3 regions of the Streptomyces sp. NPDC017943 genome follow, and region 2 is predicted to be linked to each of the others. Evidence: riboswitches for the same ligand, from Rfam matches in the RefSeq annotation. Region 2 holds a riboswitch; each other region holds the start of a gene.

Region 1 (9,558 bases), on a different contig from region 2:
GTCAGCGCATCATGTGCGGTGGGCAGTTGACAAACTCATACGGAGAGCGTCCCGCTCTGGTATGAGGGCTCGTACGACAGACCGATAACCCCCTCAGGATTTCGTTCAGGAACGGCAACAGCACGATCCGACCTGCTCAGGGACGGTCACACGAAGACGGCGAGGGACGGGGAGCCATCCGCTCCCCGGCCCTCGCCGTCCATCGTTCGTGCGCCCCTGCTCAGCCCGCCGGGAGCGACTCGGCGCCCTCGGTGCCCGTACCGGCCTTCCGGTCACCGTCACTCACGGTATCGGCCTGGGCCACGGCTGCCCGGTCGGACACCGTCTTGATCGTGCTGTCGGTGACGGCCTCGACGGCCGCCGGCCGGCGGCCCGACGGGGCGAGCGCCACCCCGCGCCACCACGGCTCCGAGGGGACGGACTCGGCCGTCGGCTCGAACGGCTCGCCCGGGTGGGGCAGGGCGATCCGGGCCCCCACGGCGCGGGCGGCCCGCAGCGTCCCTTCGCCCGGCTCCGCCCACGGATGCGTGGCCAGGTTGAAGGTCGCCCAGTGGATCGGCAGCATCAGGCCGTGGTCCGGCCCGCCCTGGAGGTCCAGGTGGGCGCGCATGCCCTCCTCCGGGGTCATGTGGATGTCCGGCCAGAAGTCGGAGTAGGCGCCGATCTGGATCATGGTGGCGTCGAACGGGCCGTGCGCGGAACCGATCTCCTTGAAGCCGTCGAAGTAGCCGGTGTCCCCGCTGTGGTAGATCCGGTGCTCCTCGCCCTGGACGACCCAGGAGGCCCACAGGGTGTGCTGGGTGTTGCGCAGGCCGCGGCCGCAGAAGTGCCGGGCGGGGGTGGCGGTGAGGGTGAGACCGCCGACCTCGGTCGACTCGTGCCAGTCCAGCTCGCGCAGCCGGCCGGGCGCCACGCCCCAGCGCTCCAGGTGGGCGCCGACCCCGAGCGGGACCGCGAAGAGCGTGTCCGTGCCGGCCAGCGCCTTGATGGTGGGCATGTCGAGGTGGTCGTAGTGGTCGTGCGAGATGACCACCACGTCGACGGGTCCGAGCGCGGCGAGCGGCAGCGGGACGGGATGCAGCCGCTTGGGGCCGGCGAAGGGGAACGGCGAGCAGCGCTCGCCCCACACCGGGTCGAACAGGACCCGCCGGCCGTCGATCTCCGCGAGGACGCTGGAGTGCCCCGTCCAGGTCAGCCGCAGGCCGGTGGCCGAGGGCCGGGCGATGTCCGCGAGCGTGGTGGAGTGCACCGGCACGGCGCCCTGCGGGGTGCGCCGCGGGCGGGTCTCCTTGTCGAAGAAGACCTTCGCGAAGTCCAGGGTGGAGCCCGAGGGCCGGGTCCGCGCGGGGCCGCCGGGGTTCTGGAAGACCCCGTCCGCGAAGTGGGGCGATCGGCGGATGCGCGCCATGCGCTCACCGCTCGGGTCCGCGCCGAACGCCCCGGGGCGCAGCGCGCGGAGCCCGGAGCTCAGGGTACGGAAACCGGCCACGGTACCTCCAGGTGGAGTCGGTCAGGCTTTCCATTATGGTCGGCCCCTCCGGCCCCACCCGTGCACCGGCGCCCCGCGAGGGGGGATACTGACCGGCGATTCAGTAGCCCGGTGGCGAAGGAGCCCATATGGCCAGTCCCTGGATGTCCCTCACCTGGACCGATCACCTCACCGGCCGGCAGGGCTTCCTGGTCGTCGACCGGCTGGTGCGCGGTGTCGCCAGCGGCGGCCTGCGGATGCGGCCCGGCTGCACCCTGGACGAGGTGACGGGTCTGGCCCGCGGCATGACGCTGAAGGAGGCCCTGCACTACGACCCCGCGGGCCGCTACGTCCCGCTCGGCGGCGCCAAGGGCGGCATCGACTGCGACCCGCGGGACCCGGAGGCGTACCCGCTCCTGGTGCGGTACCTGCGGGCGATGCGCCCGTACATCGAGAGCTTCTGGACGACGGGCGAGGACCTCGGACTCGGTCAGGACGTGGTGGACCGGGCCGCCGCCGAGGCGGGTCTCGTCTCCTCGATCCAGGCGGTGTACCCGCTGCTGGAGGACGAGGCGGCGGCGCGGCGCCGGTTGGCGGACGCCTTCGCCCTCGAGGTGGACGGCATCGGCCTCGACGAGCTGGTCGGCGGCTGCGGGGTGGCCGAGGCGGCGCTGACCGCGCTGGACCGGGCCGCGGTGCCCTACGCGGGGACCCGGGTGGCGTTGCAGGGGCTGGGCACCATGGGCGGGGCCACGGCCCGGTTCCTCTCCCGCGCGGGTCTGCCGGTCGTGGCCGTCGCCGACCTGAAGGGCACGATCGCCAACCCGGCGGGGCTGGACGTCGAGGCCCTGCTCGCCGCCCGTGACGCCCACGGCACGGTCGACCGTTCGGTGTTGCGCCCCGGCGACCTCGAACTGCCCGGCGGCGCCTGGCTGTCGGCCGACGCGGAGGTGCTCGTGCCGGCGGCCGTGTCGTACGCGATCGACGCGGAGAACCAGGCCCGGATCACCGCCCGCTGGGTCGTGGAGGCGGCCAACATGCCCGTCACGGCGGAGGCGGAGCCCCTGCTGGCCGCGCGGGGCGTGACGGTGCTGCCGGACGTCGTGGTCAACTCCGGGACGAACGCCTGGTGGTGGTGGACCCTCTTCGGGGACGTCGGCCCCGACGCCGAGGAGGCGTTCGCGCACATCCGCCGTGCGATGCGCGACCTGGTGGAGCGGACGCTGACCCGCGCGCAGGCCGGCGGGACCACGCCCCGGTCCGCCGCGCACGCGCTCGCGGCGGACCGGCTGCCGGAGCTGGCGCACCGGTTCGGCTGGCACCGCTGACGTGCGGGACCGGCCGGATCCGTACGCCGGGGGCCGTGCCCGCGTGGATAGGGTGACGGTGTGACGAGAGTCCGGTTGAGTGTCGCGGAGCGGCGCGGGGAGCTGTTGCGGGCCGCCATCGAGCAGATCGAGGCGCGGGGCGTGGCGGCGGTCAGGATCGCCGACGTGGCCTCGGCGCTCGGGGTGAGCAACGCGCTGGTGCTCTACCACTTCTCCTCGAAGGAGCAGTTGGTCGCCGCCGCGTTCCGGCACGCCGCCGAGGCCGACCTCGCGCACCTGCGCAGGCTGCTCGGCCGCCGGTCACCGGCGCTGCGCCGGCTGCGGTCGGCCGTGCGGTGGTACGCGCCGACCGGCCAGGCCAAGGGCTGGCGCCTGTGGATCGAGGGCTGGGCGGCCGCGTTGCGCGAGCCGGCGCTGCGGGAGGTCACCGAGGATCTCGACCGGCGGTGGAAGGCCGCCCTGGCCGAGGTCATCGCGGAGGGCGTGGCGGCCGGCGAGTTCCCCTGCCCCGATCCCCCGGGGGCCGCCTTCCGCCTCACCGCCCTCCTCGACGGCCTCGCCGTCCAGCTGACGTCCTACCCCGGGTCGGTCCCCCGGGCCCGCGCCCAGCAGTGGGCGGACGAGGCCCTGGCCCGGGAACTGGGCCTGGAACCGGCCGCGTCGCCCGCCGGGTAGCGGTCCGGCCCGCCCGGCGCGGGTCTCACGCCACGGGCGCGATCCGCATCCGGATGTCGTCCGGGGACAGGGCCCCCTTGGCCGTCACGTGGTCGCCGGAGGACTGCCCGCGCAGCCGGCGCCCGATCCACGGCACCAGGAACTCGCGCGCCCACTGGACGTTGTCGCGCCGCATGTCGAACGCCCCGCGCGGCGGCAGCGGCGGCCAGACCTGCTCGGGGTCGGCGGGCACGTCGAGGCCCATCACCTGGCCCGCGCGGAGCGCCACCCGTGTGTGCCCCTCGGGAGACAGGTGCAGCCGGTCGGCGTCCCAGGCCCGGCGGTCCTGGACACTGCGCAGGGACCACAGGTCGAGCACCGGGCAGCCGTACCGGTCGGCGATGGCCCGGACGTGTCCGTTGTAGGTGGCGATCTTGCCGCGCAGGTGCTTGAGCACGGGCACGCCCCGGGTGTCGAACCCGGTCGTCACCATCACCGTGCCGGCCGCGGCGGTGAGCCGCAGCAGCGCCCGCTCGAAGCGCTCGGCCACCTCGTCGGGGTCGGTGCCGGGCCGGATGATGTCGTTGCCCCCGGCGCAGAACGAGACGAGGTCCGGGGCCAGTTCGACGGCCCGCGGCACCTGGTCCGCCACGATCTGGTCGAGGAGCTTGCCGCGCACGGCGAGGTTCGCGTACCGGAAGTCGCCCTCGGGCCTCAGGTCGGCGAGCAGGACGGCGAACCGGTCGGCCCAGCCGACGAACGCCCCGTCGGGGCCGGGGTCGCCGACGCCCTCGGTGAAGCTGTCCCCCAGCGCCACGTACGACCCGATCACTGCTTTGCTGTCACTCTTCGAATCGTCTGCCACAGCCGTTCATGATTCACCCTCGAATGTGACCTACGCGACCGTAGGCAGGGCTTGACGGGCGGTGAGAAAGGCCACTCCCCAAGGGTTGGTCAACTCCGGAATACGCATGTCCACGGGGGCGTTGGGGGTGCTCGCCACACGCCGAAGGCCGGACCCGGTCGTTCGGGTCCGGCCTTCGGCGGCGTGTCAGGCAGGTGGGGTGCGGTCGGTCAGCCGACGGAGACGCCGTGCGAGCGCAGGTAGGCGACCGGGTCCACGTCCGAGCCGTAGTCGGGCGTGGTGCGGATCTCGAAGTGCAGGTGCGGTCCGGTGACGTTGCCGGTCGCGCCCGACAGGCCGATCTGCTGCCCGGCGGTCACGGTCTGGCCGGCCGAGACGGACAGCTGCGACAGGTGGGCGTACTGGGCGTAGTTGCCGTCGCTGAGCTTGATGACGACCTGGTTGCCGTACGCGCCGCCCCAGCCGGCGGAGACGACCGTGCCCGCGCCGACGGCCTTGAGGGAGGTGCCGGTCGGGACGACGAAGTCGACACCGGTGTGGTAGCCGCTGGACCACATGCTGCCGGACATGCGGTAGGGGGTGCCGACGGACGCGCCGTCCACCGGCAGCGAGAAGCCACTGGCATTGCCCTGGGCGGCGGGCGCGGCGGCGGCCGGCTTCGCGGCGGTGCCGGCCTTGGCGGAGGTGTCCGCGGAGGACTCGGCGGCGGACTTCTTCGCGGGCTTCTCCGCCGAGGCCTTGGGGGCGGGCTTCGCCGGGGCCTGGCTCGCGGCGGCCTTCTTGCCGAGGGAGAGCTTCAGGCCCGGGTGGATCAGCGACGGGTCGTCGCCGACGGCGTCGCGGTTGTCCGCGTACAGCTTCTTCCAGCCACCGCTGACGTGCTGGTCGGCGGCGATCCTCGCGAGGTAGTCGCCGGCCTTCACGGTGTACGTGCGGGCACCGGCGGTCTTCTCGGCGGCCTTCTTCTCCGGGGCCGGAGCGGACTGGACCGCCTTGTCCGGAGCCGTCTGCGGGGTGGCGGCGTGGGCGCCGGCGGCTCCCATCAGCGGGAGCGCGAGAGCGGCGCCGCCGGTGCCGGCGACGGCGATGGAGCGGGTGAAACGCTGGGTCTTGGGACGGCGGTGCTTACCCTTCGCGGGCATGGCGAATTCCTCTCCGTCGCCTGCGAGGTGAGCTGTCGGGTGCGGGCTGGAGATGCCCGGCCGCGCCGTGGCGCGACTGAACCCCAAGCCGTTCCGGGAACCGGAACAGGCGTCGTACCTGTGGGTCCCCCGCTCCTGCCGTACGTCGGGTCAGTGGGTGCGGGCACCGGGCGGCGGCAGGATTAGGCGTCCGTCCGGATCGGTGTGGAACGTAAGCGACCGGGACGCGAAGGGACAAGCCTGTGGTTGCGCGTGACGGTGTTTTCCCTGAGGCACCGGTGTTCTCCGCCGTCACCGAGCGTGGATCCACGATCTTCCGCTTTTCCCAATGTCCCGGATAATTGCCCGAATTACGTGCACATGGCGACAACACATCGTCACGGATATGACGATGGTCACGCCCCCTCTCCCCATCTCGGCGCCGACCAGGGCACGTTGTGGCGAAGCGGCCGAAGCGCCTCATTCGGACCAAACTGCCACTTCCGCTCAACATGGACGACGATCCCGGCACCCGGACGGCCACCGCCCCGTCGCCCGCCCCTCGGGTGCCGGGACGCCGGTGACGGCTGTGGACACCTGATTGCCCCAGGCAGGCATGTCGTATCGTCGGGTGGTGCCCGCCGGCGAGCCGCGGCGGCGGCACCGATGGGGAGGAGCCCTCGTGACACAGCAGGTCCCGTCGACGGAGCCCGAGCTGACCGGAGTGCGCAATTTCCGCGACGTCGGCGGACTGCCGACGGTGGACGGACGGCGGGTGCGCCCGGGCGTGCTGTTCCGCAGCGGCCACCTCGCGCACGCGACCGGGGAGGACGCCGCCTTCCTGGCCGGACTGGGCCTGCACACGATCTTCGACTTCCGCAACGCGGCCGACCAGAAGCTGGAGGGGCCGGACGTCACGCTGCCGGGCGTGCGCAACGTGAACCTGCCCCTGAGCGACCCGGCCGACGGCGCCGAGTTCTGGACGATGGTCCGCGACGGCGACCTGGACCAGTTGCGCGCGATCCTGGCCGACGGCAAGGGCGCGGCCCGGATGATCGCCTCGTACCGCTCGATCGTCAAGGACCGCACCGGCGAGCACTCCCGGGTCCTGCACGCCCTGGCGCAGGACAGCGTCCCGGCGCTGATGCACTGCGCGGCCGGCAAGGACCGCGCGGGGCTGTCGGTGGCGGTGACGCTGCTGGCGGTGGGCGTCGAGCGGGAGGCGATCGTCGACGACTACCTGAAGTCGAACGCCAAGCACCGCCGCTACAAGGTCCACCGCAGCAGCTCGCACGCCTCGGCCTACTCCCCCGAGGTCATGGAACTGCTCAGCCCCCTGTTCGACGCGCGCGCCGAGTACCTGACGGCCGCCTTCGACACGATCGAGGAGACCTGGGGCGGGGTCGACGCCTATCTGGAGCAGGGGCTGGGGCTCGCTCCCGAGACCCGGGAGCGGCTGCGCGAGCGGCTGCTGGACTGAGGACCTCCCGGACCCCGGCCCCGGCCGCGATCTACTTCGCCCCGACCTCGAACAGCAGGTAGATGAAGGCGGCGAAGACGTGTCCCAGGATCAGGTAGACCAGCAGGCGCACCCACAGGGCCCGGGGGAACTTCTCCTCCAAGTCGCTCATGTCGTCTCTCCAGGGTTGGGGCCCAGGCACAGGGCGGCCGTGGGGCTCTGCAGCAGGGTGTGCACGAAGAGCAGGTCGACGCCGTCGTGGTCCTCGGCGGCGATGCGGTGCGGGGTCAGCGAGTCGAAGTGGGCGCTGTCGCCGGGCGCCAGCCGGTGCAGGGTGTCGGCCAGGCGCAGCCGCAGCCGGCCCCGCAGCACGTGCAGCCACTCCTCCCCGGGGTGGACGCGCACGATGTCGCCCTGAGAGCCGAAGGGGACGTGGACGCGCAGGGCCTGCATCCCGCGGCCGGGGGCGCCGGCCTGCCAGTAGGTCCAGCCGCCCGCCGCGGTGGGTTCCATGGCGGCGGCGCGGATGACGGAGTCCCGTTCGGCGACCGTCTCGCCGAGCAGTTCGGAGACCGTCGTACCGTAGATGCGGGCGAGTGCCAGCAGCATCGGCAGGGAGGGCTGGCGCCGGCCGGTCTCCAGCCGGGACAGATGCGCGGGCGACAGCCCGGCGGCGCGGGCCGCGGCCTCCAGCGTCAGGGAGGCCTGCCGCCGCAGCGCCCGCAGCTGCGGGGCGACCGCGGCCGGCAGGGCGCCGGGGGCCGGTTCGGCCGGCGAGCCGGCCGCTGGCGGCCGCTCGCTCTCGGAGGAGCTCATGCCTCCATTCAGCCGCAGGTTTGCCTGTGCGGCAAATTTCTTGCCTCTCAGGCAAAGCGGGCCGGATTCAGCGGTTGGCGACCGCCTGCTTGACGAGGGTCTTGCCGAAGTCCCACATCAGTCCGCCGTCGTGGGCGTCGTCCATCACGGCCGTGAACGCCTCGACGAACCGGTCCACCTCCCGCTCCCCGATGATCAGCGGCGGGATCAGCTTGATCACCTCCATGTGGTCGCCGGAGACCTGGGTGAGGATCCGGTGCTTCCGCAGCAGCGGCACCACGACCATCTGCGCGAACAGCCCCTTGCGCGCCGCCTGGAGCATGGCCCAGCGGCTGCGCAGCTTCAGCGACTTCGGACGGCCGAACTCGATGCCGATCATCAGCCCCCGGCCGCGCACCTCGGCGAGCATCTCGTAGCGGTCGGTGAGCGCCGCGAGCCGGGACCTGAGCAGCTCGCCGGTGGCCCGTACGCCCGCGACGATCTGCTCGTTCTCCATCACCGACAGCACCGCCAGGCCGGCCGCCATGGCCTGGGCGTTGGACCCGAAGCTCGCCGAGTGGACCAGAACCCGGTCCATGGACGAGTAGACCTTCTTGAAGATCCACTCCTTGCCGAGGGTGGCGCCGACGGGGACGTAGCCGCCCGACAGTGCCTTCGCCACGCACACCAGGTCCGGTTCCACGCCGTCCTCGTGCTGGTAGCCGTAGAAGTCCCCGGTACGGCCGAGGCCCGTCTGCACCTCGTCGGCGATGAGCAGGGCCCCGCGCCGGTGGAGCAGCTCCTGCGCGGCCCGCAGCCAGCCGGGCGGGCCCTCCAGCACGCCCTTGCCCTGGATCGGCTCGACGATCAGGGCCGCGACGTCGCCCTTGTCCAGCTCCCGCTCCAGCGCGTCGAGGTCGCCGAGCGGCACGGCCGTGTCGGGCAGCAGCGGGGCGAAGCCGTCGCGGAAGGCGGACTCGCCGTTGACGGACAGCGCGCCGGTGGTCAGGCCGTGGAAGGCGTGCGCGCAGTACAGGACCCTGGGCCTGCCGGTGACGAACCGGGCGAACTTCAGTGCCCCCTCGACCGCCTCGGTGCCGCTGTTGCCGAAGAACACCCGGTCCAGGTGCGGGCTGTGCGCCAGCAGCTTCTCGGCCAGCAGGCCGGGCAGCGGCTGGCAGTCGAAGCGGGTCAGGTCGGCGAGAGAGGCGTCGAGGACCTCGTGCAGCGCCTTGCGGACGACGGGGTGGTGGCGGCCGAGCCCCATCACCCCGAACCCGGCGAGCATGTCCAGGTAGTCGTTGCCGTCCGCGTCGTAGAAGTAGGCGCCCTCGGCGCGCTCGTAGACCTTGTCGAAGCCGATGGTGTGCAGCATGCGCGGGAGCTGGTGGTTGAGGTACCGGGTGTGCAGCTCGTAGCGCTCGGCCCCGCGCTCGGCCAGCAGCGCGCCGAGGTCGAACTCCCCGGCCTGCGACGACTCCGACGCGGATTCGGCGGTGGTCATTCCTGTGACTCCTTGGACTGCTCTTCCTTGACGGTCAGACTCGCGCTGATCCGTCCGGCGATCTCGACGGGGGTCAGGCCGATGTCGGCCAGCACCTCGCCGCGCTTGGCGTGCGCGAGGAACTGCTCCGGGATGCCGAAGCGCCGCACGGGCACGTCGACCTCCGCATCCCCGAGGGCCAGCGCCACGGCCGAGCCCACGCCGGCGGCCCGGCTGTTGTCCTCGACGACGGCGACCAGGTCGTGCTCGGCGGCCAGGGCCGGCAGCGCGGGGTCGACGGGCTTCACCCAGCGGGGGTCGACGACGGTGCAGCCGATGCCGCGGGCCTCGAGCAGCTCGGCGGCCCGCAGGCAGACGGACGCCA
Region 2 (9,558 bases):
GTGGTCCGCCTCGCAGTTGGGGTCGCCACAGGCCGCCGGCTCCAGGTCGATCCGGGAGACGGCGCCCCAGCCGATGGTGAGGACGACCTCGCGCGGCAGGGTGCCCGGCTTGTACGACTCCGGGTTGGCGACCACGCGGCTGACCACGATCGACGAGATGCGGCCGATCTTCACGGACTCCGTCGACGTCGTGGCGTAGGGCGTCGGGGAGGTGCTGTCGGCGGCCTGCTCGTCGGTGTGGCTGACGATGAAGCGGTGGTCCGTGAGGACGAGCACCGTGACGTGCCGGCGCACCTCGTTCTGGTCGAACGTCGTCTCCTGGTGGACCAGGTACGACCGGATGGGCTCGCCGCCCACGGCGGCCTCCACCGCCTCGGCCACGAGGGCCGGGTAGTAGCCGCTGCGCTCGATCGCCGCCCGCAGCCCCTGGGTCGTCGTACTGGTCTTGGCCATGACGCCCATCCTACGGGGGACCACTGACTGCGAGGCACCGCTCGCCCCGCGTCAGTGGGCGGGGAGGGTCCTCGTCAGTACGCGGGGAGGGTCCTCGGGCCCAGGTCGTCCCGGGCGGGCGGCGGTGCGAGACGGACGGAGGCGCCCAGGACGCTCAGCCCGTGCGAGGCGACGACCACCGGTTCCAGGGTGACCGCGACGACCTCGGGGTGGTCGTCCACCAGCCGGGACACGCGCAGCAGCAGCTCCTCCAGGGCGCGGGTGTCGGCCGGGGCCGAGCCGCGCCAGCCGAACAGCAGGGGCGCGGTGCGGATCGACCGCACCAGTGAGTGCGCCTCGCGGTCGGTGACCGGGATCAGCCGGTGGGCGGTGTCCCCGAGCAGCTGGGAGGCGGCCCCGGCGAGCCCGAAGGAGAGCACCGCCCCGGCCGCGGGGTCGATCACGGCCCGTACGACGACGTCCACACCGCGCGGTGCCATGCTCTGCACGACCGGGCGCAGCTCCTCGGCGGCGCCGAACATCTCGGTCAACTCCGCGTACGAGCGGCGCAGTTGCTCCTCGTCCGTGAGGTCGAGGCGTACCCCGCCCAGGTCGGCCCGGTGCCGGAGGTGCGGGGCGGTGGCCTTCAGCGCCACCGGGTAGCCGAGCCTGCGGGCGGCCTCGGCGGCCGCGTCGGGTGTCGGGGCGGGCAGGGAGCGGTGGACCTCGATGCCGTAGTGGCCGAGGAGGTCACACGCCTCGTCCGGGCCGAGGGCGGGGCTCTGCCCGCGCGTGAGCAGGCCGTCGATCAGCGCGGCGGCGCCCTTCACGTCGATGTCGTCGTACTCGGGCACCCTGCCCGGGTCGGCGGCGTCGCGCCGCCACTGTGCGTAGGCGACGGCCTGGGCGAGGGCGCGGACGGCGCGCTCCGCGGCGGGGTAGGCGGGGATGAGGTGGGCGCCGTCCGCCGCCTCGGGGGCCGCCTCGGGGGCCGCCTCGGGGGCCGCCGGGGGTTCGTACCCGGGTGTGCGGGATTGGGCCCCGGTCGTGCGGGGCTCCTCCGTGGGTGCCGGTCGCGGGTCCGGGGCCGTCCGGTGGGGAGCGGCCTGCGGTGCGTCGTCGGTCCTGGCCTGCGGGGCCGTGCTGGCCGCCGCCGACAGGGCCGCGGCAAGACCGCCCAGTTCCACGTGCACGACGAGGACCGGCTTGGACGGGGCCGCGGCCGTCGCGGAGCGCAGGGCCTGCGCGAGGGCCGCGTCGGCGACGGAGCCCTCCCCCACCGCCGGGATGGCGGTGACGACGACCGCGTCGCAGCGGTCGTCGGCGAGCGCGCGGGACAGGGCCGCGTGGAAGTCCGCCGCCGACGCCGCCGTGGTGAGGTCCTGCGGCGGGTGCGGCCGCAGGCCCTCGGCCAGGCACGCGTCGTAGGTGAGCAGGCCGAGCGACTCCGAGTTGCCGAGGATCGCCACCCGGGGTCCGGCGGGCAGTGGCTGGCGCGCCAGCAGCAGGCCCGCGTCCACCAGGTCGGTGATGGTGTCGACGCGTATCACCCCGGCCTGCCGCAGCAGGGCCGAGACGGTCGCGTGCGGCAGGCGCGTCGCCCGCACGGCGTGCCCCTGGGGGGCGGCGCCGTGCCGGGCGCCCTGGACGACGACCAGGGGCTTGGCGGCGGCGGTGCGGCGGGCGAGGCGGGTGAACTTGCGGGGGTTGCCGATGGACTCCAGGTACATCAGGACCACGTCGGTGTCGGGGTCCTCGTACCAGTACTGCAGGACGTCGTTGCCGGAGACGTCCGCGCGGTTGCCGGAGGAGACGAACGTGGACACGCCGGTCACGCCCGTGACGCCGCCGCCGCGCCGGTGCAGCCGGGACAGCAGGGCCACGCCGATGGCACCGGACTGGGCGAACATCCCGATGCGGCCCGGGCGCGGCACCTCGGGGGCTAGGGAGGCGTTGAGCCGCACCCGGGGCGAGGTGTTGATGACGCCGAAGGCGTTGGGCCCGATGATGCGCATGCCGTACGTGCGGGCCTGCCGGACGAGCGCACGCTGGCGCTCGCGCCCTTCGAGCCCGCTCTCGGCGTAGCCGGCGGACACCACGACCAGTCCCTGCACCCCGTGTTCGCCGCACTCGGCAACGACCTCGGGCACGTGCTCGGCGGGCACGGCGACGACCGCGAGGTCGACCGGGCCGTCGATGTCGCGCACCGACCGGTGGGCGGGCACCCCGTCGAGTTCCTTCTGCTCGTCGGGCAGGGCCCTGTTCACGGCGTACAGGCGGCCGGTGTAGCCGGCGTCGCGGATGTTGCCGAGGACGCTGCGCCCCACGCCGCCGGGGGTGCGTCCCGCGCCGATGACGGCGACCGAGCCGGGCGCCAGCAGCCGCTGCACCGAGCGGGCCTCCGCGCGATGCTCGCGCGCGTACTGCACGGCCAGGGAGCGGTCGGTGGGTTCGAGGTCGAACTCCAGACGGACCACGCCGTCCTCGAAGCTGCGCTTCTGGGTGTACCCGGCGTCCGTGAACACCTTGATCATCTTGGTGTTCGCGGGCAGCACCTCGGCGGCGAAGCGGCGGATGCCGCGCTCCCGGGCGACCGCGGCGATGTGCTCGAGCAGGGCGGAGGCGACTCCGCGGCCCTGGTGGGCGTCCTGGACGAGGAAGGCGACCTCGGCCTCGTCGGCGGGGGCGGACGCGGGCGTTCCGTCGGCGCCGATGCGGTCGTAGCGTACGGTGGCGATGAACTCGCCGCCGACCGTGGCCGCGAGTCCCACCCGGTCCACGAAGTCGTGGTGCGTGAAGCGGTGGACGTCCTTGGCGGACAGGCGAGGGTACGGCGCGAAGAAGCGGTAGTACTTCGACTCGTCGGAGACCTGCTCGTAGAAGCTGACGAGGCGATCGGCGTCATCGACGGTGATGGGCCGGATGCGTGCGGTGCCACCGTCGCGCAGCACCACGTCGGCCTCCCAGTGGGCGGGGTACTCGTGCCGGTCCGGCGAGGTCTGCATGGGCCCCAGAGTACGGCTCGCGTCCGACAGCGGCGCGGGGCAGTCTGTGGAGGGCGTCGGTCGGGTCGAGGCCGCGATCCGATCTCCGCCCCGGGGCGGTGGCACGACAGGGCCGCTCCTGGTGGGCTTCACGTGTGGGAAACTGGTCTAGACAACCCGGAACACCGAAGGGCAGCAACACATGGCTGAGCGCCGCGTCAACGTCGGCTGGGCCGAGGGCCTCCACGCCCGCCCCGCCTCCATCTTCGTCCGAGCCGCCACGGCCACAGGCGTCCCGGTGACGATCGCCAAGGCTGACGGCAACCCCGTCAACGCGGCCTCGATGCTGGCCGTCCTGGGCCTGGGCGCCCAGGGCGGCGAGGAGATCGTCCTCGCCTCCGACGCCGAGGGCGCGGACGCCGCTCTGGACCGGCTGGCCAAGCTGGTTGCCGAGGGTCTCGAGGAACTGCCCGAGACCGTCTGATGTGAGAGCGCCTCTCCGGCGCGTGCGGGGCCCATTCGGTGTCGACCGGATGGGCCCTTCGCATTTCGGGGCTGCATTTCCGTGCACGCACACGCACGGCCGCATGCGCGGGAGGCCGCATTTTCAGGAACAGGGCGGCGGACATACAGAATTCCGGCCCTCGGGAAATTCCCCGCTCTTTGTATACGGCTTCCGCGTTAAATCCGCGGGCTCGCCGTGTTGACGGGATGTTGCGAGTTCCTCACGCGCCCGGCGCGCTCCCCGGCCGAGCCGGACCGCAGGCGGTGGGCGGCGGTCGCGCGCTCGACGTGCAGGGCCGCGGCCGCCCGCGCGCGCTCGCCGTCGCCGCGCGCCACGGCGTCCACGATCGCGCCGTGCTCGTTCCACGACTCCACCGGGCCGGGCGGCGCCTCGACCGTGTACATCCAGGCGATCTTGTGCCGGAGCTGGGTGAGCACCGCGGTCAGCGCGGGGCTCCCGCAGGCCTGGGCCAGCGTCTCGTGGAACCAGCCGTCCAGGGAGCGCAGGTCGTCGCCGCCGCCCTGGCGCGCCCGCTCCCGGCCCAGCCGGACCAGGCCGCGCAGGACCTTGAGATGGGCCTCGGTGCGGCGCTGCGCGGCCCGGGCCGCGCCGAGCGGCTCCAGCAGCAGCCGCATCTGCAGCAGGTCGGCGGCCTCCTGCTCGGTGGGTTCGGCGACGCAGGCGCCCGCGTGCCGTCTGGTCACCACGAAGCCCTCGGCCTCCAGGGTGCGCAGGGCCTCCCGCACGGGGACGCGGGAGACGCCGTAGCGGCGGGCCAGCAGCTCCTCGGTGAGCCGGGCCCCGCGCGCGTGGACGCCGGCGACGATGTCGTCCCGGATGGCGGTGCACACCGAGTGCGCGGGAATGCGCATGACCGACCTCCGTCTGATTCCCGGGGAAAACGCCGACGCGCAGTCCACGGCTTCATTGCGAGTGACTCTATGGCAATGTGCCGCACTTTCCGGCGGCGGACGGAAATCAGGGAGAAGTTTTTGGACGACGAGCCGTCCGGGACGCGAAAAGCCCCGGCCTGCGGGCCGGGGCTTTCACGGAACTCGGGGTGACGTCAGAGGTTGACGCCGTGCGAGCGGAGGTAGGCGACGGGGTCCATGTCGGAGCCGTACTCGGGGCTCGTGCGGGCCTCGAAGTGCAGGTGCGGGCCGGTGACGTTGCCGGTCGCGCCGGACAGGCCGATCTGCTGACCGGGGGTGACCTGCTGGCCGACCGAGACGCCGATGGACGACAGGTGGCCGTACTGGGTGTACGTGCCGTCGTTCATCTTGATCACGACCTGGTTGCCGTACGCGCCGCCCCAGCCGGCCTCGACGACCGTACCGGCGCCGACGGAGTGGACCGAGGTGCCGGTCGCGGCGTGGAAGTCGACGCCGGTGTGGCTGCCGGAGGACCACAGGCCACTGCTGGCCTGGTAGCTGGTCGACACGTACGAGCCGGAGATCGGGGACACGAAGGTGTTCAGGCGCTTGCGCTCGGCCTCGCGGGCGGCGCGCTCCTTGGCCTCGCGCGCCTTCTCGGCGGCTTCCTTGGCCTTCTTGGCCGCCTCGGCGGCCCGCTCGCGCGCGGCCTCCTCGGCCTTCTTCTTCGCGGCGGCCTCCTCGGCCGCCTGCTTCTGCGCGACGGCCTGGGCGTCGATCTGCTCGGCGACGGTGTCGCCCATGGTGACGACGGGGGTGAGACCGGTCTGCTCGGGAGCCGGCTCGGCGGCGAAGGCGGCCGGAGCGGCCACGGTGCCGATGACGCCGGTCGTGGCGAGAGCCGCGACGCCCGCCGCACGGGCCGTGCCGCGCTGGAGGCGGCTGGGGCGACGGTGCTTCCCGGTGGCGCGGGTGAACGCCATGAAGTGGCTGGTCCTTTCCTTCCTTCTCGCCTACCGGGTTAGCTGACGGGTTCGGAGCAGGAAGGTCTCCTACGGACCCCCTCGCGGCTCGCGCGGGCGTCCGATTCACCCCAGGGACTGCGGTTGGGTCCCCGGCTCCCCTGGCTCGCGCCGTACGGGGACTCGGCGATGACTGTCCGGTGCCGCGGGTGCGGCGCACTGCCTGACGAACAGCCCGGATGACGCTAAGCGGCACCGCTTTCAATTCCCAAACGAAACCCGCCTTTTGTAGCGCATCCCACAGGGCAGACAGGCCTCCTCCGTACCAATTCGGGCATAAGGGAGCCCTGGTGCCTTCGATGACAACCAGGGCTCCCGCGCGCGTGTGCCCTACTCCGCGGTGACGACCGAGACTTCGCCGATGCCGAGGGCCTCGACGGGCGCCTTGATCTGCGTCGCGTCACCGACGAGCACGGTCACCAGGCGGTCCACGGGGAAGGCGCTGACGACCGCCGCGGTGGCCTCCACGGTGCCGGTCGCGGCGAGCTGCCGGTACAGCGCGGCCTGGTAGTCGTCGGGCAGGTGCTGCTCGACCTGGTCGGCCAGCGTGGAGGCGACGGCCGCCGCCGTCTCGTACTTCAGCGGCGCGACGCCGACCAGGTTCTGCACGGCGACGTCCCGCTCGGCGTCGGTCAGCCCCTCGGCCGCCAGGGTGCGCAGCACGGTCCACAGGTCCTGCAGGGCGGGACCGGTGTTGGGCGTGTCCACCGAACCGCTGATGGCGAGCATCGAGGCACCGGTGCCGTCCGGGGCGGACCGCAGGACCTGGGCGAACGCCCGCACCCCGTAGGTGTAGCCCTTCTCCTCGCGCAGCACGCGGTCCAGACGGGACGTCAGGGTGCCGCCGAGGCAGTACGTGCCGAGCACCTGGGCGGGCCAGACGCGGTCGTGCCGGTCCGGGCCGGTGCGGCCGATGAGCAGCTGCGTCTGGACGGCGCCCGGGCGGTGGACGATGACGACCCGGCCCCGGTCGTCCGCGGTGACCGGCGGCACCGGACGCGGCTCGGCACGGGAGCCGGTCCAGGCGCCCAGCGTGTCACCGAGCAGGGCGTCGAGGTCGATGCCGGTGAGGTCGCCGACGACGACGGCGGTGGCCGTGGCGGGCCGGACGTGCTTCTCGTAGAAGCCGCGTACGGCCGCGGAGTCGATCGCGGCGACGGTCTCCTCGCCACCCTGCCGGGGCCGCGACATGCGCGAGTCCGCCGGGAACAGCTGCCGGGACAACTCCTTGGCGGCCCGGCGCGAGGGATTGGCCAGCTCGTGCGGGATCTCGTCGAGGCGGTTGCGGACCAGCCGCTCGATCTCGCTGTCCGCGAACGCGGGCGCCCTCAGGGCGTCGGCCAGCAGGCCGAGCCCCTTCTCGAGCCGGGAGGCCGGGACCTCCAGGCTGATCCGGACCCCGGGGTGGTCGGCGTGCGCGTCCAGGGTGGCGCCCGCGCGCTCCAGTTCGGCCGCGAACTCCTCCGCGGAGTGCTTGTCGGTGCCCTCCGAGAAGGCCCGCGCCATGATCGTGGCGACGCCGTCCAGGCCGGCCGGCTCGGCGTCCAGGGGCGCGTGCAGCAGCACCTCGACGGCGACGACCTGCTGGCCGGGGCGGTGGCAGCGCAGGACCGTCAGGCCGTTGCCGAGAGTGCCGCGCTCCGGGGCCGGGAAGGCCCAGGGCTTGGCCTCGCCCGCCTGCGGCCGGGGGTGGAAGTCCATCGTGGCGAGCTCGGTCACTTGGCCGCCTCCTCGTTCTCGTCGCCGGCCGCGGGTGCGGTGTCCCCGGCATCGTCGGTCTCGTCGGCGACGGGCTCGTAGACGAGCACCGCGCGGTTGTCGGGGCGCAGGCGGGCCTTGGTGACCTCCTGGACCTCCTCGGCCGTGACCTCCAGCACGCGCTGGACGGCGGTCAGGGCGAGCTGGGGGTCACCGAACAGCACGGCGTACCGGCACAGTTCGTCGGCGCGGCCCGCGACCGTGCCGAGGCGGTCCAGCCACTCGCGCTCCAACTGGGCCTGGGCGCGCTCCATCTCCTCGGCCGTGGGGCCCTCCTCGGCGAACCGGGCGAGCTCCTCGTCGATGGCGGCCTCGATCACCGGCACCTCCACGTCACCGGACGTCTTGACGTCCAGCCAGCCCAGCGAGGGCGCCCCGGCCAGCCGCAGCAGGCCGAACCCGGCCGCGACGGCCGTACGGTCGCGCCGCACCAGGCGGTTGTACAGCCGGGAGGACTCGCCGCCGCCGAGGACGGTCAGGGCCAGGTCGGCGGCGTCGCACGCGCGTGTGCCGTCGTGCGGCAGTCGGTAGGCGGCCATCAGGGCACGCGCCGGGACCTCCTCCTCGACGACCTCGCGCAGCTGCTCGCCGATGGTCTCCGGCAGGGAGCCGTCGCGCGGGGCGGGCTTGCCGTCGTGGCCGGGGATGGAGCCGAAGTACTTCTCGACCCAGGCCAGCGTCTGCTCGGGGTCGATGTCGCCGACCACGGAGAGCACGGCGTTGTTCGGCGCGTAGTAGGTGCGGAAGAACGCGCGAGCGTCCTCCAGGGTCGCCGCGTCCAGGTCGGCCATCGACCCGATCGGGGTGTGGTGGTAGGGGTGGCCCTCCGGGTAGGCGAGGGCGGTGAGCTTCTCGAAGGCGGTGCCGTAGGGGACGTTGTCGTAGCGCTGGCGGCGCTCGTTCTTGACGACGTCGCGCTGGTTCTCCATCGACTCCTCGTCGAGGGCGGCCAGCAGGGAGCCCATGCGGTCGGCCTCCAGCCAGAGGGCGAGCTCCAGCTGGTGGGCGGGCATGGTCTCGAAGTAGTTGGTCCGCTCGAAGCTCGTGGTGCCGTTCAGCGAGCCGCCCGCGCCCTGGACCAGCTCGAAGTGGCCGTTGCCCTTGACCTGCGCGGACCCCTGGAACATCAAGTGCTCGAAAAGGTGAGCCAGGCCCGTACGCCCCTTGACTTCGTGGCGCGAGCCGACGTCGTACCAGAGGCACACCGCCGCGACGGGGGTCAGGTGGTCCTCGGAGAGCACCACGCGCAAGCCGTTGGCCAGGCGGTGCTCGGTCGCTGTCAGGCCTCCGGAGCCTGCCTGGGCTGTGGCCGTGTGACCCATGGGCATGTACGTCCCTTCGATCGCGGAGCGGTCTTCACAACCGCGGATTCGTGCCGGTCCTGCCACTGTATGCAAGCGCGCGAGGCCCTGGTGAAGTTCCCGGTGCCGGCCTCGTTCCGGGGGCGCGGGCGCCGCTTGTCCCGGGGCCTGGTCCCGCTTGTCAGTGCGGCGGTCCACAATGGTCCGCGTCAGATCTGGATCGCAGCAGCAAGGAGCCGGCAGCGATGGCCCGCCGCAGCACGAAGACCCCGCCGCCCGACGACTCGTACGAGGAGCGGATCCTCGACATCGACGTCGTCGACGAGATGCAGGGCTCCTTCCTCGAGTACGCGTACTCGGTCATCTACTCCCGGGCCCTGCCGGACGCCCGCGACGGTCTCAAGCCGGTGCACCGGCGCATCGTGTACCAGATGAGCGAGATGGGCCTGCGCCCCGAGCGGGGGTACGTCAAGTGCGCCCGTGTCGTCGGCGAGGTGATGGGCAAGCTGCACCCGCACGGCGACGCGTCGATCTACGACGCCCTGGTGCGCATGGCCCAGCCGTTCTCCATGCGCGTCCCCCTGGTGGACGGCCACGGCAACTTCGGCTCGCTGGGCAACGACGACCCGCCGGCCGCCATGCGGTACACCGAGTGCCGCATGGCCGAGGCGACGAGCCTGATGA
Region 3 (9,558 bases), on a different contig from region 2:
GAGGACGGTGAGCCGGGTGACCTCGCGGCCGGAATTGCACACGATCGGCCCGTCGGCGAACAGGATCTCTCCAGGAATCACTGCGGCGCCCCGTCAGACGATCGGGTCGTGGACGGTGACGAGCTTGGTGCCGTCCGGGAAGGTGGCCTCGACCTGGACGTCGTGGATCATCTCCGCGATACCTTCCATGACGTCGTCCCTGGTGAGCAGTTGACGGCCGGAGGACATCAACTCCGCGACGGTGCGCCCGTCACGGGCCCCCTCCAGGAGGTGCGACGTGATCAGGGCGACCGCCTCGGGGTGATTGAGTCGCAGGCCGCGGTCCCGGCGCTTCCGCGCCACGTCGGCCGCCACATGGATGAGCAGACGCTCCTGTTCGTGCGGGGTCAGCTGCACGTCCCACCTCAGTCCTCGCTCCGGACCGTGCGGGGTCCGATGGCCGCCGCCACGGGGCGACGAGCCGGGTGGCGTGCGCGGCAGGCTAGTGGGGCCGCGTTTCGGGTGCGTTAACCGCGTGGCGCTCCGCCGGCGGCGGCGGACCGGCCCTCCATGCTCATCAGCGCCCGCAGTCCGTCCCGCAGGATCTCCACCGGGGCCGGGCCGAACAGGGACTGCTGGGCGATGAAGCCGAGCACGGAGGCGATCATCGTGCGGGCCACGTCGTCCGGCTCGACGTCCGCCCGCATCATCCCGGCCTCCTGGTAGGCCTGGACGATCCTGCCCCAGGACGCGCGGACCGAGCCGTAGCCCTCCCGGAGCAGGGCCGCCAGCTCCTCGTTGCGCAGGGTCTCCGTCCACACCTGGATCACGAGCCGGGGGAAGGCGGGCCTGCCGTCCACGACGAGGGACTCCCGGGCTCCGAGCGTCCTGCCGAGCACGGAGGCGACGAGTTCGTCGGGCGGCGGGGGCGGGGTCCGACGGGCCGCCTCCTCGAAGGCGTCCCGGACCGAGCCGAGGACCTCGGTCACGATCGCGCCGATCAGCTCCTCCTTGCCGCTGAAGTAGCGGTACACCGCACCCGCCGAGAGATCGACCTCCTTCAGCACGTCCTGCATGGAGGTGGCGTGGAAGCCGTTGCGGGCGAAGCAGAGCGCGGCGCCGTCGAGGATCTGGCGGCGGCGGGCGTCGAGGTGTTCCTGGGACACGCGGGCCATGGCCCCCAACGTAAAACGAATATTCATTCTTGACAAGGACGCACCCCGGGAGGACGGTGGAGACAGCAAAACGAACGATCCTTCTTTTTAGTCCAGACCTCTCCCTCCAGGAGACCCTCATGTCCTCCCGAGCCCGCCCGCTGATCGCGGTCGTCGTCCTCGTGCCCGTCGTCGCCGCCCTGGCCCTGTGGGCCTTTGCCTGGCCGGCCTCCCGCACGGCCCCCCGCGACCTGCCGCTGGGCGTCGCCGGACCGCCCGCCGCGGCGGCCCAGGCCGAACGGCAGCTCCAGCAGCACGAGGGAGCTTTCGAGATCCACCGCTACGCCGACGAGGCAGCCGCCCTCGACGCCATCGAGGGCCGGAGCGTCTACGGCGCGATCGTGGTGACGCCCCAGGGGCCCGAGCTGCTCACGGCCTCCGCGGCCGGGCCGGCCGTCGCCCAGTTCCTGCAACAGGCCGTGGCCCGGCAGTCCTCCGCCGAGGGCACCCCCGTGCGGACGGTCGACGTGGTGCCCACCCCGGCGAGCGATCCCCGCGGCGCGGTGCTGAACGCCGCCGTGCTCCCGCTCGCCCTGGCCGGGATCGCGGCCGGCGCGGCGGTCACTTTGCTGGGGCTGCGCGGCGTCCGCGCCGTGACGGCACTGCTCGCGGTGTCCGCCGCGGTGGGTGCGGTCGCCGCCGGGATCGCGGACAGCTGGCTCGGCGCCCTCGCCGGCGACTGGTGGGTGGAAGCCTCGGCGCTCGGTCTGTCCACCCTGGCCGTCGGTGCGGCCGTCGCGGGTCTCGCCGCCCTGATCGGCCCCGCCGGCACAGGACTCGGGGCGGCCCTGGTGATGCTGCTGGGCAACCCCTTCTCCGGAGCCACCTCGGCCCCGCAGATGCTCCCGGAGCCGGCCGGGGCGATCGGCCAGTGGCTGCCGCCGGGCGCGGGTACGTCGCTGCTGCGCTCGGTGTCCTACTTCGACGGCGCCGCGGCGACCGGGCCGGTGCTCACCCTGGCCTGGTGGGCGGCGCTGGGACTGGGGGCCGTCCTGCTCGGCAGCACCCTGCGCGCCCGCAAGAAGGACGGCGCCCCCGCCGAGGACCGGCGCGACCTCGCGACGGTCGGCTGACCGCAGGCGACGGCCGTCGCCGGACGACGGCACCCGGACGACCGTGCATCCCCGCTGTAGCGGACGGGGGTGCACGGTCCTGCCGTGCTCCTGCGGAGTCCGGCACCGGGCCCTGCGGGGGTTCTTGCGGGGGCGCGACGAACCTCGCCGGGGAAGGGCCGCCCGCGACCGCAGGTACCGATGCGGCCCACAACCCCGGCGTGCCGGCACGCCGTGCTCCCGGCGCGCTCCTGGTGCTCCGTCAGCCGGGCCGGCCGAGCGGGCGAGCGGCAGAGCCGGTGAGCGGGCGGCCGGTGATCCCTTGGTGCGGGTGGAGGAGCCGACCCGGTCGAGGGAGGGCGAGGGCGGGCGAGGGAGGGCCGGGCGGGAACCGGCCCCCGCGGCTCGGGGAAGGCCGAGCTGATCGGTCGTTACCTCGGCGTCGTCGACCTCCTCGGACGGGCCAACTCGGCGTGTCGCGCTCACCCTGATGCACCAACGGGGGAAGACGGAATCGCGTGCCGCCACGCCGGACCGCGTCCCGACGCGCTCGGGACGGCGAGCCGCGCACCGCCCGCGTCACCCTTCCGCCGCGGTCCGCCAGTTGAGGGGGGTGCACCACCCGGAACACGCCGACCGGCGGAACGTCCGACTCCGAGTCGAAACCGACCAAATGGCGTACCCCTGTTCGGAGTAGACACGCGTCCGGACTTCGGGTGGCTGAAGTTGCGCAACGGGCCTGGCCGCAGGGCGGAATTGGACATTCCCTCCCTGGTCGGACCGTCCACGGTGGGGTGGACGGCGGCTCGAACACAGACGTGTCCACCCGAACGGGTGAGTGGTGAGTAACAACACAAATCCTCGGTTCCGTTGGGATTTCGGGACAGCCATGAGTCAAGATCCCTGACTGACGACAAGCCCCCGCCACAGCGGCGGGGCGATCCGGGCGGACGCCGAGTCCTGCCGCCGCCCGGATGACCGGTCGACAGGAGTGGATCGGCAGGAGTGGAGGACCCAAGCACGACGGGTCGCCGGGACGGTCACGCCATGACCGGGTCCGAGCAGCCCTTGGGGTGAAGCCGCGTCAGCGGCCGGGCAACTTCGCCAGCCCGAATCCGACAGGTCATCCTTCACAGGCGGCTGACGAAGGGTTGCGCATGACTGCGCTCAATCGTGTCCCGTCGCTCATGGCCCGTGCCGGTACGGCCTCGGCTCTCACCATCGCCGCCGTCGGCGGCTCGATAGTGGCGCCCGGCTTCTCGTCCGAGGCCGCGGCAGCCACCCCGGCGACCAAGGCACTCCAGATCGCGGCCTCGAAGAAGGGATCGCCGTACAAGTACGGGGCCACCGGTCCGCACCGGTTCGACTGCTCCGGGCTGACGCTGTACTCGTTCAAGAAGGCGGGCAAGAAGCTGCCGCGCACGGCCGCCCAGCAGTACAACAAGACGCGCCACATCTCCGCCAAGAGCCGTAAGGCCGGGGACCTGGTCTTCTTCCACTCGGGCAAGAACGTGTACCACGTCGGTATCTACGCGGGTAAGAACAAGCTGTGGCACTCCCCCAAGACCGGGGACGTGGTGCGACTGCAGAAGATCTGGACCAAGAGTGTCTGGTACGGGCGCGTGAAGTGACCGCCCGGCGTGCGGCGGCGTCCTGACGCGCCGCCGCACGCCGCGGGCGTGAAGGCGGCTCGGACGGTTACCCGTGAGGTCACCCAGACGGACGTGCAGATTCTTTTCGCCTTCCTGCCGTCACTGGCCTTCACCTCGCGCTTTCGCCTTCAGCACCTCGGCCCTGCTGGTGGTGGACGTGACCACGGGCCGCAAGGCCGGGATCGCGGCGGGTGGGGCCACCTTCGTGGTCTGCGCCGGCCTGAGGGCTGCTGCCGCGGCTGGTGCGCCGGGCCGGGCCGCCGCGGCGGTGCCCGCGCCCGAGCGGCGCGCGGTGACGCAGCCGCCTCGGCAGCCCGGCTCCCTCAGAGCGCGCACGGAGGCCCCGGCAAGGCGTCGCCGAGCGCGACGGGGTCCCGGGGGCCGCCCGGGGGGCCGAGCGAAGGGTGATCGGGCGCCGTCCGCGGAGGTCCGTCGGAGTTCTAGGGTTCCTGAGGGCCCCGGGACGGTACCGGCTGGGCCGGGATGGTCCAGGGCAGTTCGATCGTGATGGTCTTGCCGCCCTCCCGGGTCGGCCGGATGCGCAGCTTGCCGCCGCATTCCGCGGTCAGCCACCGGATGATGACCAGGCCGCGCCCGTTGTCCTGCTGGACCGCGGCGGGCAGGCGCCTGGGAAGGCGCGGATGGCTGTCCGTGACGCCGATGCGCAGGTGCTCGTCACGGTCGAGCACGACGTCCACCGTGAACGTGGGCGACTGACCGAAGGTGTGCTGGACGGCATTGGTGGCCAGTTCGGAGATGATCAGCCGGACGGTGTCGGACACCTCCGTGTCGGCCGGCAGGCCCCACTCCGCCAGCGTGCCCACCACGTAGGCGCGCGCCGCGGGGACCGAGGCGGGATCGCTCGGCAGAGTGACGGATGCTTCCAGATGGTCTGCCATGGCGACGTCGTCCCTTTCCCACGGCACCGTGGTCCGACACCACGCGGATGGTTCGAGTACGGTCCCGGACTGGTGCTTCCGTCGCCAGAGTGCCACCAGAACACCCCCGAAGGACGGCGATCCACCAAGATATGCATATATCTGTCGCCCGAAGCGGTGAACTCTGCGACGCGAGACCGTATATGGGTGGTCCGGAAGGAGTAAGGAGAAGCACATGCAGCACGGTCCCGCGGTGCGCCGCCGGAAACTCGGCGCCGAACTGCGTGCCCTGCGCACGTCGGCGGGGCTGACCAGCGGTGAGGCGGCCCGGCTGGTGGGCTGGCACCAGTCCAAGGTCAGCCGGATCGAGACCGGCACGAGCGGGGTGAAACCGGCCGACGTGCGGTTACTGCTCGACGCCTACGGCGTGGCCGATTCCCAACTGCGCGAGCTGCTGGCGGTGTTGGCGGGTTCGGACGACGGCGGCGGGCGGCACCACTGGTGGCACGCCTACCGCGGTGTGCTGCCCCCGACCTACCGCGACTTCATCAGCCTGGAGTCCCAGGCCACCGCGATGCGCACGCTGGAGACCACCGTCGTCCCCGGCCTGCTCCAGACGCCCGAGTACGCCCGTGCGGTGACCAGGGCGGCGGTGGGGAACGTGCCGGAGGACCGGCTCGACACCCTCGTGGAGGTGCGCCTCGCCCGGCAGGACGTGCTGCGCGCAGATCCGCCGCTGGAGTTGAGCGCCGTCCTGGACGAGGCGGTGCTGCGCCGGGAGGTGGGCGGCCCGGGGGTCATGGCCCGGCAACGGGAGCGGCTGGTGGAGGCGGCGCGGCTGCCCCACGTACGGCTTCAGGTTCTGCCGTTCGCCGCCGGTGCGCACATCGGGGTGACCGGACCTTTCGTTATCTTGTCATTTTCGAGCACTTCTGATCTGGACGTGGTTGTTCTCGACCACTTGACGAGTAGCCTCTACCTCGAACGGAAAGAAGACCTCCGGGCCTACACGGAGGCCTTCAACTCCCTTTTGATCCACGCCCTTTCGCCCGAGGATTCGTTGGATTTCATCGCCGGGACATCCACCGGCGCATAAGGAGGCACCATGCGTGCACTGCCTCGTCATGTCCCCTCGAGCCGCGCACTGCACGGTGTGCGGTGGCTGCGCAGCAGCTACAGCACCGGCGCGAACAACTGCGTCGAGACCGCGCGTCCGGACGCTCCGCCGTGGGCCGGACTGCTCGCCGTGCGCGACTCCAAGACCCCGGACGGGCCCGCGCTGTTCTTCTCACCGCGGAGCTGGGCGGGGTTCACCGCCGGCCTGGACCGTCTGTGAAGCCCGTCTGTGAAGCTCTTTTGATCAGCCGCTTCAGGCGCTGCGTCAGCTGCCTCAGCCGCTGAAGAGGCCCGTCTCCCGTCCGATCAGTCCGTCATCGTGCCGACGCACGGCCGTGTCACGCCGACTCATGGTCGCGTCTCGCCGATCACTCGTACAGCGCGTTCGATCTGTTCACCGGTCAAGTCCGCGCGAGCGGTCAGCCTGAGCCGGGAGATGCCGTCGGGCACGGAAGGAGGACGGAAACAGCCCACGGCCAGGCCCGCCGCGCGGCATTCGGCCGCCCAGCGCACCGCGTCCTCGGCCGAGGGCGCCCGCACCGAGACCACCGCGGCGTCGGGGCGTACCGCCTCCAGACCCGCGGCGCTCAGGCGTGCGTGCAGGTCACCCGCCACCGCCCGGGCCCGGGCGGCCCGTTCGGGCTCGCGGCGCAGCAGCCGCAGCGCCGACAGGGCCGCCCCGGCCGCGGCGGGGGCCAGGCCCGTGTCGAAGATGAACGTCCGCGCCGCGTTGACGAGATGGTCGACGACCCGCGCGGGACCCAGGACGGCTCCGCCCTGGCTGCCGAGCGACTTCGAGAGGGTGACCGTCGTGACGACGTCCTCGGCGCCCGCGAGACCCGCCGCGTGGGGCGCACCCCGGCCGCCCTCCCCCAGGACGCCCAGGCCGTGGGCGTCGTCGACGACGAGTCCGGCGCCGTGCTCGCGGCAGACGCGGGCCAGTTCCGTGAGCGGGGCGGCGTCGCCGTCGACCGAGAAGACGGTGTCGGAGACGGCGATCGCGGGTCCGTCGTGTGTCCTCAGTGCCTTGCGCACCGCCTCCGGTTCGGCGTGCGCGGCGACCTGGGTCGCGCCGCGGGCCAGCCGGCAGCCGTCGATGAGCGAGGCGTGGTTGCCGGCGTCGGAGACGATCAGCGAGCCGTGCGGGGCCAGCGCGGTGACGGCGGCGAGGTTCGCGGCGTATCCCGAGGAGAAGACCAGAGCCGCCTCGTAGCCGCAGAAATCGGCCAGTTCGCCTTCCAGCTCGGCGTGCAGTTCGGTGGTGCCGGTGACGAGCCGGGAGCCGGTGGCGCCGCCGCCCCAGACCCGGGCCGCCCGGGCCGCCCCCTCGGCCACCTCGGGGTGGTGGGCCAGTCCGAGGTAGTCGTTGCTCGCGAGATCGAGGAGGGGCGAATCGGCCGGGCGGGGGCGCAGCGTCCGGACGAGTCCGGCGCTGCGGCGCCGCTGCGCCTGCTCGTCGAGCCAGCCGAACGCCATGGGTGGTCCTCCGCGGGTTTTGTAGGCAGTGCACAGACACTAGCGGGACGACCAGCGGGTCACAGTGTGGCAATACCCACACGTCGAAGCCGATTGCTTGTGTGAAGTCTCCTTGGCCCGAAGCGGGTCCGTAGGACAGGATCGGCTCTCATGGACCTGCTGAACACGCTGGTGGACAAGGGGCTTCGGCGCGAGACGCCGACCCGTGACGAGGCACTGGCCGTCCTTCGGACGTCCGACGACGACCTCCTCGATGTGGTGGCCGCGGCCGGGAAGGTGCGCCGGCACTGGTTCGGCCGACGGGTGAAACTCAACTATCTCGTCAACCTGAAGTCGGGCCTGTGCCCGGAGGACTGCTCGTACTGTTCGCAGCGGCTCGGCTCCACGGCCGGGATCCTGAAGTACAGCTGGCTCAAGCCGGATCAGGCGTCCGACGCGGCGGCGGCCGGGGTGGCCGGAGGCGCCAAGCGGGTGTGCCTGGTGGCCAGCGGACGGGGCCCGACCGACCGCGACGTGGACCGGGTCTCCGACACGATCAAGGCGATCAAGGAGAACAACGAGGGCGTCGAGGTGTGCGCCTGCCTGGGGCTGCTCTCCGACGGCCAGGCGGAGCGGCTGCGCGAGGCGGGAGCGGACGCCTACAACCACAACCTCAACACGTCCGAGGCGACGTACGGGGACATCACCAGCACGCACACCTACGCCGACCGCGTCGACACGGTGAACAAGGCGCACGCGGCGGGGCTGTCCGCCTGCTCGGGGCTGATCGCCGGCATGGGCGAGACGGACGAGGACCTGGTCGACGTCGTCTTCTCGCTGCGCGAACTGGACCCCGACTCCGTTCCGGTCAACTTTCTGATCCCCTTCGAGGGCACCCCGCTCGCCAAGGAATGGAACCTCACCCCGCAGCGGTGTCTCCGGATCCTCGCGATGACGCGGTTCGTCTGCCCCGACGTGGAGGTCCGGATCGCGGGCGGGCGCGAGGTGCATCTGCGCACCATGCAGCCGCTCGCCCTGCACCTGGCCAACTCGATCTTCCTGGGCGACTACCTCACCAGTGAGGGCCAGGCCGGAAAGGCCGACCTGGAGATGATCGCGGACGCCGGGTTCGAGGTGGAGGGCACCGACCAGGTCACCCTGCCCGAGCACCGGGCCGGCGGCGGCTGCGGCAGCGGTGGCGGCGGCTGCGGTACCGAGGCGGCCGAGGGCGTGGGCGCGTGCGGTTCCGGTGGGGCCGAGGGAGCGGGCGTGTGCGGTTCCGCGCCCGCCTCCGAGCCCGCGTCCACCAACGAGCCCGCGTCCACCACCGAGGCCGCGTCCCCCTCCGGGACCGCGCCCGCTCCTCCTTCGGAGCCCGCTCCCGCCGGTCCCCGTACGGACCTGGTCGCCGTGCGCCGCCGGGGTGCCGGGACGGATCTCGCACCCAATGCCTGAGCTGACGGTCCCCGAGCTGCTGGAGCTCGACCGGCGGCACGTCTGGCACCCGTACGGCCCCATGCCGGGGCGGCAGGAGCCCCTCGCCGTGGAGTCCGCGAGCGGGGTGCGGCTGCGGCTGGCCGACGGCTCGGGCGAGCTGGTCGACGGGATGTCCTCCTGGTGGTCGGCGATCCACGGGTACAACCACCCGGTGCTGAACGAGGCCGCCCGCGAGCAGCTCGGGCGGATGAGCCACGTGATGTTCGGCGGGCTGACCCACGAGCCCGCCGTCCGCCTGGCGAAGCACCTTGTCGACATGTCGCCGGAGGGGCTGGAGCACGTCTTCCTCGCCGACTCCGGGTCGGTGTCGGTCGAGGTGGCGGTCAAGATGTGCCTCCAGTACTGGCGTTCCTTGGGCCGCCCCGGCAAGCGGCGGCTGCTGACCTGGCGCGGCGGCTACCACGGGGACACCTGGCAGCCGATGTCGGTGTGCGACCCCGAGGGCGGGATGCACGAGCTGTGGGCCGGGGTGCTCCCGCGCCAGGTGTTCGCCGACCCGCCTCCGGCGGAGTTCGAGGAGACCTACGCCGAGCACCTGCGCTCGCTGATCGCCGAGCACGCCGACGAGCTGGCCGCGGTGATCGTCGAGCCGGTGGTGCAGGGCGCGGGCGGCATGCGGTTCCACTCCCCCGCCTATCTGCGGGTGCTGCGCGAGGCGTGCGACGCGCACGACGTGCTGCTGGTGTTCGACGAGATCGCGACCGGATTCGGCCGT

Evidence for each region. A riboswitch is a leader RNA that binds a small molecule or an ion and turns the genes downstream of it on or off. The one in region 2 is predicted to bind cyclic di-AMP.
Region 1: another riboswitch for cyclic di-AMP. It lies ahead of ACH4C6_RS08830 (peptidoglycan DD-metalloendopeptidase family protein); the one in region 2 lies ahead of ACH4C6_RS19620 (M23 family metallopeptidase).
Region 3: another riboswitch for cyclic di-AMP. It lies ahead of ACH4C6_RS12840 (C40 family peptidase); the one in region 2 lies ahead of ACH4C6_RS19620 (M23 family metallopeptidase).

Annotation. Positions count from the first base shown of each region.
Region 1 is NZ_JBIRHH010000002.1:851,539-861,096, forward strand. It holds gene ACH4C6_RS08810 (MBL fold metallo-hydrolase) at 221-1,489, opposite strand; gene ACH4C6_RS08815 (Glu/Leu/Phe/Val dehydrogenase dimerization domain-containing protein) at 1,618-2,796, shown strand; gene ACH4C6_RS08820 (TetR/AcrR family transcriptional regulator) at 2,857-3,471, shown strand; gene ACH4C6_RS08825 (SGNH/GDSL hydrolase family protein) at 3,497-4,282, opposite strand; gene ACH4C6_RS08830 (peptidoglycan DD-metalloendopeptidase family protein) at 4,525-5,457, opposite strand; cyclic di-AMP (ydaO/yuaA leader) riboswitch at 5,462-5,623, opposite strand; gene ACH4C6_RS08835 (tyrosine-protein phosphatase) at 6,119-6,916, shown strand; gene ACH4C6_RS08840 (DUF6126 family protein) at 6,948-7,067, opposite strand; gene ACH4C6_RS08845 (helix-turn-helix domain-containing protein) at 7,064-7,711, opposite strand; gene ACH4C6_RS08850 (aspartate aminotransferase family protein) at 7,779-9,194, opposite strand; gene dxs (1-deoxy-D-xylulose-5-phosphate synthase) at 9,191-9,558, opposite strand, start outside.
Region 2 is NZ_JBIRHH010000005.1:596,648-606,205, forward strand. It holds gene ACH4C6_RS19600 (DUF5998 family protein) at 1-453, opposite strand, end outside; gene ACH4C6_RS19605 (GNAT family N-acetyltransferase) at 528-3,437, opposite strand; gene ACH4C6_RS19610 (HPr family phosphocarrier protein) at 3,619-3,900, shown strand; gene ACH4C6_RS19615 (GntR family transcriptional regulator) at 4,098-4,793, opposite strand; gene ACH4C6_RS19620 (M23 family metallopeptidase) at 4,988-5,776, opposite strand; cyclic di-AMP (ydaO/yuaA leader) riboswitch at 5,790-5,954, opposite strand; gene ACH4C6_RS19625 (M16 family metallopeptidase) at 6,146-7,534, opposite strand; gene ACH4C6_RS19630 (M16 family metallopeptidase) at 7,531-8,901, opposite strand; gene ACH4C6_RS19635 (DNA topoisomerase (ATP-hydrolyzing) subunit A) at 9,120-9,558, shown strand, end outside.
Region 3 is NZ_JBIRHH010000003.1:742,932-752,489, forward strand. It holds gene ACH4C6_RS12820 (urease subunit beta) at 1-81, opposite strand, end outside; gene ACH4C6_RS12825 (urease subunit gamma) at 94-396, opposite strand; gene ACH4C6_RS12830 (TetR/AcrR family transcriptional regulator) at 507-1,154, opposite strand; gene ACH4C6_RS12835 (ABC transporter permease) at 1,274-2,266, shown strand; cyclic di-AMP (ydaO/yuaA leader) riboswitch at 3,187-3,399, shown strand; gene ACH4C6_RS12840 (C40 family peptidase) at 3,403-3,876, shown strand; gene ACH4C6_RS12845 (ATP-binding protein) at 4,338-4,796, opposite strand; gene ACH4C6_RS12850 (helix-turn-helix domain-containing protein) at 5,011-5,871, shown strand; gene ACH4C6_RS12855 (DUF397 domain-containing protein) at 5,881-6,111, shown strand; gene ACH4C6_RS12860 (8-amino-7-oxononanoate synthase) at 6,240-7,367, opposite strand; gene bioB (biotin synthase BioB) at 7,518-8,801, shown strand; gene ACH4C6_RS12870 (adenosylmethionine--8-amino-7-oxononanoate transaminase) at 8,794-9,558, shown strand, end outside.